Regions from separate parts of the Klenkia terrae genome, predicted to be linked through region 2. Evidence: predicted binding sites of a transcription regulator. Region 2 holds the regulator's gene; the other holds the start of a gene.
The links. Region 2 encodes LexA, which represses DNA repair genes until DNA is damaged. Its sites were predicted from a motif close to TCGAACANNTGTTCGA; they were not measured.

Region 1 (4,242 bases), on a different contig from region 2:
AGTCGGTGACCGCGCCGTCCTGGCACCTGCGGGCGTCCAGGGACAGCACCAGGACCTGGTTGCCGTAGCGGTCGGCGATCTCGGCGATCAGCTCGGGCCGGGCGACGGCCGCGGTGTTGACGGCGACCTTGTCGGCGCCGGCCCGCAGCAGCTTGTCCACGTCGTCGGCGCTGCGGACGCCGCCGCCGACGGTGAGCGGGATGAACACGCTCTCCGCGGTGCGCCGGACGACGTCGTAGGTGGTCGCCCGGTCCCCGGAGGAGGCGGTGATGTCCAGGAACGTGAGCTCGTCGGCGCCCTCGGCGTCGTAGACCCGGGCCATCTCGACCGGGTCGCCGGCGTCGCGCAGCCCGACGAAGTTGACGCCCTTGACCACGCGGCCGGCGTCGACGTCCAGGCACGGGATGACCCGCACGGCCAGGCTCACGACCCGAACCCCACGAACGCGTCCGCCTCGACCTCGACCAGCATGGCCGGGTCGATCAGTGCGCTGACCTGCACCATGGTGGTGGTCGGGCGGGCCCGGCCGAAGAACTCCCCGTGCACCCGGCCCACCTCCTTCCACGCGGTGATGTCGGTGAGGTAGATCCGGGTGCGGACGACGTCGTGCACCGAGGACCCGGCGCCGTCCAGCGCGTCCACGACGTTGGTCAGCGCCTGGCGCATCTGGGCCGCGGCCCCGCCCTCGACCACCACGCCGTCCACGCTGCCGGTGGTGCCGCTGACCCACACCAGCTCGCCGGCGCGCACGACGCGGCTGTAGCCGACGACGTCCTCGTAGGGGCCGCCGGACCCCAGGCGCCAGGCGATCACGCCGTCGCGACCTGCTCGGTCAGGGCGAGCGCCTCGGGCAGGGTGAACTGGCCGGCGTAGAGCGCCTTGCCCACGATGGCGCCCTCGACGCCGACGGTGACCAGCCCGGCCAGCGCCCGGATGTCGTCCAGGCTGCTCACGCCGCCGGAGGCGATCACCGGGCGGTCGGTGGCCGCGCAGACCTCGCGCAGCAGCTCCAGGTTGGGGCCCTTCAGCGTGCCGTCCTTGGTGATGTCGGTGACCACGTAGCGGGCGCAGCCCTCAGCGTCCAGGCGGGCCAGGGTCTCGTAGAGCTCACCGCCCTCCTGGGTCCAGCCGCGCGCCGCCAGCCGGGTGCCGCGGACGTCCAGGCCGACGGCGATCCGGTCGCCGTGCTCGGCGATCGCCCGGGCGCACCACTCCGGGGACTCCAGGGCAGCGGTGCCCAGGTTGACCCGCCGGCAGCCGGTGGCCAGGGCCGCCTGCAGCGAGGCGTCGTCCCGGATGCCGCCGGAGAGCTCGACGTCGACGTCCAGCTCGCCCACCACACGGGCCAGCAGCTCGCGGTTGGATCCACGGCCGAAGGCGGCGTCCAGGTCGACCAGGTGCACCCACTCGGCGCCGTCCCGCTGCCACGTCATCGCCGCCTCGAGCGGGTCGCCGTAGGAGGTCTCGCTGCCGGCCTCCCCCTGGACCAGGCGCACGGCCTGGCCATCGGCGACGTCGACGGCGGGGAGCAGCTGCAGCTTCGGCACGACCACAGCCTAGGGAGCGTCTCCGACACCGCTGCGGAGCCCACTGGGCCCGACCGGTCGCCGGGGGGGCAGCGTCACCGACGGCGGGCTGCCCCGGCGGGCCGCCCTGCCGCCCACCGGCCCGACCGGGGTGCGCCCGGCGACCCTTACCGGACGGCGCACTGCGTGGGCCTGCCGCTGCTGTCCACCGACAAGGCCGCCTGGCGCGGCGCCCCGCTCATCACAGGCGCCGACCGGGCCGACGTCGAGCGGCAGGGTCGGGGTCAGGAGCTGCGCCGGGTGCGGGGCGAACACGCCCGCACCCGGGAGGTCACCCCTCAGGACGTCCCCGACTTCCTTCGCACCCGCCGCGTATCCGCGTGCCGCTGACCTCCGCGGGGCGGACGACCCTGGCGTCGACCCCCCGGTATCGGTGCCGGCCGGCTCGCCACCGGTGCGCGCGGAGGGCAGGGCATCGCCGCGCCCCTGCCCCGCGCGGACAGCTCCACCCAGCCCTGATCACAACTCCCCGCAGTTGACGCACTACCCATCTGACCTGCTCGTTTGCCTAGCCGGGTGGAGAGCGAGGCGGTATGATTCGATCAGGTGTTCGGAGCGTGAGAGGAGGTCGGTAAGTGGGTCTGGACTCCGGCACACCGCCGCGCACGACGCCCTCGGGGTGGGTGCCCGAGGCGTTGCCGCCCGGTGCGCTCGGGGCCGACCGAGCACCGGCCAGCTCCTCGGTGGCGGCAGCCCGGCGACTGCCCGAACCCCCACCGGACGACGTCGCCGCGGTGATCGACGCACTGCTGACAGCCGTCGATGCCGAGCTGAGCAGCGCGACGTCGGCGCAGCTGCTGGACCGTGCCCGCGGACTGGCCAGGGCGCAGAACCTGATCACCACCGAGCTCGCACGGGTCGTCGCCCACGCCGAGACCCACGAAGCCGCCTCCGCAGACGGCCTGACCGGCATGCGGCCCTGGCTGCGCGGACACGTCGGAGCCACCGGCCCGGAGGCCGCGGCGGTGCTGGCCGCAGGTCGGGTGCTGGAGCGGATGCCGGTCCTGGCCGCTGCAGCCGCCGAGGGCGCAGTCAGCCACGGCCAGCTCGGCGTCATCGGGCGGATCCTCACCGCCGACGTCTGGGCCACCGGTGAGGCCGCCGGGATGGACATGACCGCCGCCGACCAGGCCGTCACCGACACGATCACCGGCGACCACCCCCGCACCCTGACCCAGGTGTGCCAGCGGATCGCCGACCTCATCGACCCCGACGGCCCCGCACCCGCCGACCCCACCGCCGGCCGGTTCCTGCGGATCACCCGCCGGGCCGACGGGTCCCGCACCATCCGCGGATCCCTCGACGCCGCCGGCGGGGAGAAGGCCGAAGCCGCCCTCGAGTCGATCGCTGCATCCAGCCGCTGCGACGGTGACCTTCGCACGTCCGAGCAGCGGTCAGCCGACGCCCTCGTGCAGCTCGCCGACCTGCAGCTGGCCGCGGGGAACCTGCCGGTGCTGCGCAAGGTCAAGCCGCAGCTGACCGCCCTCATCCAGCTCGAGGACCTGGCCGACCCGACCGGCGTCGCCGCCGCTGCCACGCTCGGCTCCGGAGCGACCGCCTCATCCCTGGTCGCCCGCCAAGCCGCCTGCGACGCCGACATCGCCCGCATCGTCCTCGGCCCCGACTCCCTCCCCCTGGACGTCGGCCGAGCTCAGCGCCTGGTCCCGGCCCACATCCGCCGAGCCGCGGAAGTCCGCGACGGCGGCTGCGTCTTCACCGGCTGCCACGCCCCCGCCTGGTGGTGCGACGCCCACCACCTCGTCCACTGGATCGACGGCGGCGACACCTCGCTCGACAACACCGCTCTGCTCTGCGAACGCCACCACACCCAGGTCCACCACGGCTTCGCGCTCAGCTGGGACCCGGGCACGGGCCGATGGCGCACCCATCGCCCCGACGGCACCGAGATCCTGACCGGGCCGCTCACCGACACCCGCGGCGACCCGCTCCCCGACCTGCACACCGCCGACCCACCCCTGTTCCCGCCACCGAGCTGGCCCGGGGCAGGCTGAGCCGCATGGAGTTCGCGGAGGTGCTGCGCCGGCGGCGGATGGTGCGCGACTACGACCCCGACCGGCCGGTGCCGGGCGAGGTCCGGGAGCGGCTGCTGGCGCACGCCCTGCGCGCACCGTCGGCCGGGTTCAGCCAGGGCTGGGCGTTCCTGGTGCTCGAGTCCCCCGAGGAGCGCGACGCCTTCTGGACGGCGACCACCGGCGACGGCGCCCCCGACGGCTGGCTCACCCGGATGCGCCGCGCCCCGCTGCTGGTCGTGCCGTTCAGCCACAAGGCCGCCTACCTGGACCGGTACGCCGAGCCCGACAAGGGCTGGACCGACCGCGACGAGGCCCGGTGGCCGGTGCCCTACTGGGACGTCGACACCGGCATGGCATCGCTGATGATGCTGCTCACCGCCGTGGACGAGGGCTTGGGCGCCTGCTTTTTCGGCGTGCCCCCCGAGCGGGTGGCCGGGCTGCGCGCGGCGTTCGGCGTCCCCGAGGCGTACACGCCGATCGGCTGCGTCTCGGTCGGCTACCCGGGTACCGAGGACCGCCGCTCGCCGTCGCTGCGCCGGGGCCGGCGCGGGGTGGACGAGGTCGTGCACCGCGGCCGCTGGGGCGGCACCGGCGCACACTGAGCCCGTGGTCGCGCCCCGAGG
Region 2 (4,242 bases):
ACCTGGGCGGCCAGCACGGCGAGCTGGTCCTCGTCGACGGGCCGGCCCTGGCAGGCCCGCCGCACGCCGGCGACGACCTTGGCCCGGTTGAACGGCTCGGTCACCCCGCTGCGCTTGACGACGGCCATCACGGCCTCCTCGACCGTGGTGAAGCGCCGGCCGCAGCCCGGGCAGGACCGGCGCCGACGCGTGGTCGCGCCCTCGTCGGTCTCGCGCGAGTCCACGACCCGGCTGTCGGGGTTGTGGCAGAACGGGCAGCGCACCGGATCGTCTCCTCCCGGGTCCGGGGTGTCCCTGTGGACTCCGAGGGGGACATCCGGTGGACGACCTCGGGAGAACCTGGGGAACAACCTGTGGACGGAACGACATCTCTGTAACTACTAGATGTTGTGGTGAGACTAGCTCCGGACCCCTATGGGTGTGCAACCCCTACCGGGCGTGTCGGCTTCCCACATCTCGACGACAGCACCCGGGCCCCGTGGGCAGACCTGACGCCCCACGCGTCCCACCACGCCGTACACCGTCGGAGGACGCCGCGGACCGCCCGGCACCGGGCTCAAGACCGGCCACCGAAGACCACCGACGAGACGGCGTGTCGCCGGTCTGTGTCGCCGGTCCGTGTCGCCGGTCCGTGCCGGCCGGGGGTAGGCGTCGGCCGGAGTGCCCGTCGGCCCGGCGTGCAGGCGGCTCAGGGCAGGACGAGCACCTGACCGGGGACCAGCCCGGCCCCGGACAACCCGTTCGCCTCCTGGATCGCGTCCACGACCACCCGCGGGTCGGTGTCCGGCGCCACGGCCTCGGCGATCGACCACAGGGTGTCGCCGCTGTGCACCACCACGCTGGAGCGGCCCGCGAGCTCGAGTGCGGGGACAGCCGGGTCGCTGTCACCCAGCGCCGGGACGGCGAACGCCGCCAGGCCGAGGGCGGTGACCACGCCGAGCCCGAAGAGCACCAGTCGACCGCGCCGGGTCAGCCGCAGGGGTGCGGGCGCCGTCGTCCCGGGGGACGCCGCCGACCCGACCGGCTCCGCCGCGGACGCCGCCGGGAGCACCGGCGGCGCGGCCGGCCGCAGCGGGACCACCTCGGCGCCGGTGCGCCGCAGCGGCACCACCGGCGCGAGGGGGCCGGTGCCCTGCTCGGCCGCACGGGCCAGCGCGCGCCCGGCCGGGTGGTTCCCGCGACGGGCGACGACCCGGGTCGGCGCGGGGCGCGCCCCGGCGCCGGCGGTCGACTCCGCGGCCCGGGCGGGGTGGGCGGTCGGGAGGGTGCGGAGGGTGGTCGCGGTGCTGGCCATGGGGGCGGCTCCTGTCGGTGGCGCGGACCCTCGCGGGCCCATCCCGGTCGAACGGCTGTTCGATCGAACGTCTGTGCGGATGTCTACCCCACCGGTCCGACAAAATCGAGATGACACCGGTGGAACTTCGAACACGTGTTTGAACAATCGGCGTCGAGGCGTTACCGTCCGTATCGATCACCCCGGTCCGCGGTACGGCCACCCGGCCCCCGCGAGGACCGGCCGGACGGCACGGTCGCGGCACGCGGCCGACGAGGAGGACACGTGGCGAGCGCGGGAGACACCCCCGGCGGTACCGGCGGCAGCACCAAGCGCCCCGGCCGGACCAAGGCCCGGACCACCGCCGAGCCGGCGACCGGCGAGCGCGGCGCGTCGGTGCGCGAGTTCCCGGAGCGCGGTGAGGCCGGCGACGGGCTCACCCAGCGGCAGCGCCGCGTGCTCGAGGTCATCCGCGACTCCGTCGAGCGGCGCGGCTACCCGCCCAGCGTCCGGGAGATCGGCGAGGCCGTCGGGCTGTCGTCGGCCTCCTCGGTGGCCCACCAGCTGTCCACCCTGCAGAAGAAGGGCTGGCTGCGGCGCGACCCCAACCGGCCGCGGGCCCTGGACGTCCGGCTGCCCGGCGACCACCCGGAGGCCGAGCAGTCCGGCGCCGGGCTGGCCGCCTCGGGCGGCGCCAGCGGGGTCGACGACCCCCGGGTCCCCGTCCCCACCTACGTGCCCCTGGTCGGCCGGATCGCCGCCGGTGGACCCGTGCTGGCCGAGCAGGCCGTGGAGGACGTGTTCCCGCTCCCGCGCGAACTGGTCGGCGAGGGCACGTTGTTCATGCTCAAGGTGGCCGGTGAGTCGATGATCGACGCGGCGATCTGCGACGGCGACTGGGTCGTGGTGCGGCAGCAGGCGACCGCCGAGAACGGCGAGATCGTGGCCGCCATGATCGACGGCGAGGCGACGGTCAAGACCTACAAGCGGCGCGACGGCCACGTCTGGCTGCTGCCGCACAACCCGGCCTTCGAGCCCATCCCGGGCGACGACGCCACGGTGCTGGGCCGCGTGGTGACGGTGCTGCGCCGGGTCTGACCGCTCCGGGCGGTGCGCCCGGGAGGGCGCGCCGCCGGCGAGTGCGCGGGTGGGTCAGCGGCGGCGGAGACGTCCGACGCCGGCCACCAGCACGGCCGCGGCGACGACGGCGATCGCACCGGCGGTCCACGGCGACAGCGGGGCACCCGCCGCGGTGGCGGTGGCGCCCACGGCCTCCGCCGGGGCGGTCGACGCGGCCGGCGCCAGGGCACCGGCCGCCGGCAGCGCGGTGACCGCGGCCGGCAGGCCCTCGCCGGTCACCACCAGGCTGCGCCCGTCGGCGGCGAAGGCGATGGCCTCGCCCTGGGGCGCGGCCGGCAGCGGGACGACGACCGGGGCCGTGGCCAGCGCGGCCGGGACGTCGGAGCCGGCCAGCGCCCAGACGTAGGCGTCGGTGTAGGTGCGCAGGGCCAGCACGGCGCCGTCCGGGCTGACCGCGCCGCCGGTGACCAGCAGCTGCCCGGCGCGGCCGACCGGGCCGCCCTCGGTGCCGGTCAGGGAGAACGCCAGGTCGGCCACCTGCTCCAGCGGCACGACCGCACCGGCGTCCAGGGCCTGGGCCGGGCGGTAGACCTCGCTGCTGCCCAGCACCTCCTTGGTCACCAGGTAGGGCGTGCCGTCGGGGGCCAGCAGCAGGGCCTCGGCGTCCCGGGGGCCGTCCGGGTAGGACATCCGGTACACCGTGGCGACACCGTCGGGGGCGAGGGCGATGAGGGCCACCGTCGTCCGGCTGAGCCGGTTGTCGCCGGTGTCGGCCAGCCAGACGGTGCCGTCGGCGGCCAGCGCCATGTCCTCGGGGTCGTAGGGGTCCACCGCGGCGGTGCGCTCGCCGGTGACTGCGCAGCTGCCGTCGAGCTCGTAGACGGTCACGGCGTCGCCGCCGTCGTTCATCGCCAGCGTCGTCGAGCCGCTCACGGCCAGCCCCGAGATCTCCGGCAGGCGGGCGTCGGTGACCGCGCAGAGGTCCAGCGGGTCGCCGTAGAGGGCCACGGCCTCCTCGGCGGCGGCGGTCTCGACCCCGCTGCGCGGGACGCCGTTGGAGAGGAAGGAGCCGGGCAGGAACGGGCCGGCCACGACCGCTGCGCACAGCAGCGCACCGACGGCCGTCCGCGACCGGGCCCAGGACCTCCGGGTCCGGGCCTCAGGCAGCGGTCCGCCGTGCTCGATCATGTACGAAGCGTGACAGGACGACTGCGTCGAGTGCATGCACCACGCCCAGCAGGACCACCCCCACTGCAGCTCCCACCAGTGCATCCGTGACCCAGTGGAAGTCCAGCGCCACCATGGCCACACCCGTCACGAGCGGGCCGGCCACCGAGAGCACCCAGAACGCCCGCTGCACCCGGTCGGGCAACCCGAAGTCGACCGCCTGCCACCGCGCGACGCCCCACATGAGGACGGCGTTGGCCACGTGCCCCGACGGGTAGGACGCGCCGTCCCGGTGGAAGAAGGACCCCGGGTAGGCCGGCGCCGTCCGGCCGGTGCCGTACTTGAACGCGTAGACGACCGCGGTGAGCAGGGCGAGGGCGACCAGCACCCGGACCAGCGGGACGACCGAGCGCCGGCGCCAGGCGATCCAGCCGACGAGGCCGGCCAGGACCAGCAGGATCGTCACCCGGCCGCCGGCCTGGGTGAACACCCACACCGGCCAGTAGGCCACCGAGTCCCGCAGCCCCCAGTCGCTGACCACCTCGGAGACCCGCAGGTCCATCCGCTCGAGGACCCCGCGGGCCAACAGGTTGACCGTGACCAGCACGGTGACCACGACGCCCACCGCCACCGCCCACCAGGCGGGGCGACCGGTCCCGATGACCGCGGGACCGCGCCGGGCGGGCGCGGCAGCGCTCGGGGAGGTCACACCGGCACGGTAC

Region 1: the regulator LexA is predicted to act here: its motif matches at 2,125-2,140, upstream of UXQ13_RS04455 (HNH endonuclease signature motif containing protein).

Annotation. Positions count from the first base shown of each region.
Region 1 covers NZ_JBAPLV010000003.1:135,391-139,632, reverse strand. The annotation lists gene hisF (imidazole glycerol phosphate synthase subunit HisF) at 1-427, opposite strand, end outside; gene UXQ13_RS04470 (RidA family protein) at 424-813, opposite strand; gene priA (bifunctional 1-(5-phosphoribosyl)-5-((5-phosphoribosylamino)methylideneamino)imidazole-4-carboxamide isomerase/phosphoribosylanthranilate isomerase PriA) at 810-1,547, opposite strand; gene UXQ13_RS04460 (hypothetical protein) at 1,713-1,916, shown strand; gene UXQ13_RS04455 (HNH endonuclease signature motif containing protein) at 2,162-3,598, shown strand; gene UXQ13_RS04450 (nitroreductase family protein) at 3,604-4,221, shown strand; gene UXQ13_RS04445 (molybdopterin-dependent oxidoreductase) at 4,226-4,242, shown strand, end outside.
Region 2 covers NZ_JBAPLV010000031.1:29,050-33,291, reverse strand. The annotation lists gene nrdR (transcriptional regulator NrdR) at 1-263, opposite strand, end outside; gene UXQ13_RS20745 (LysM peptidoglycan-binding domain-containing protein) at 689-1,294, opposite strand; gene lexA (transcriptional repressor LexA) at 1,559-2,371, shown strand; gene UXQ13_RS20735 (NHL repeat-containing protein) at 2,426-3,541, opposite strand; gene UXQ13_RS20730 (phosphatase PAP2 family protein) at 3,513-4,229, opposite strand.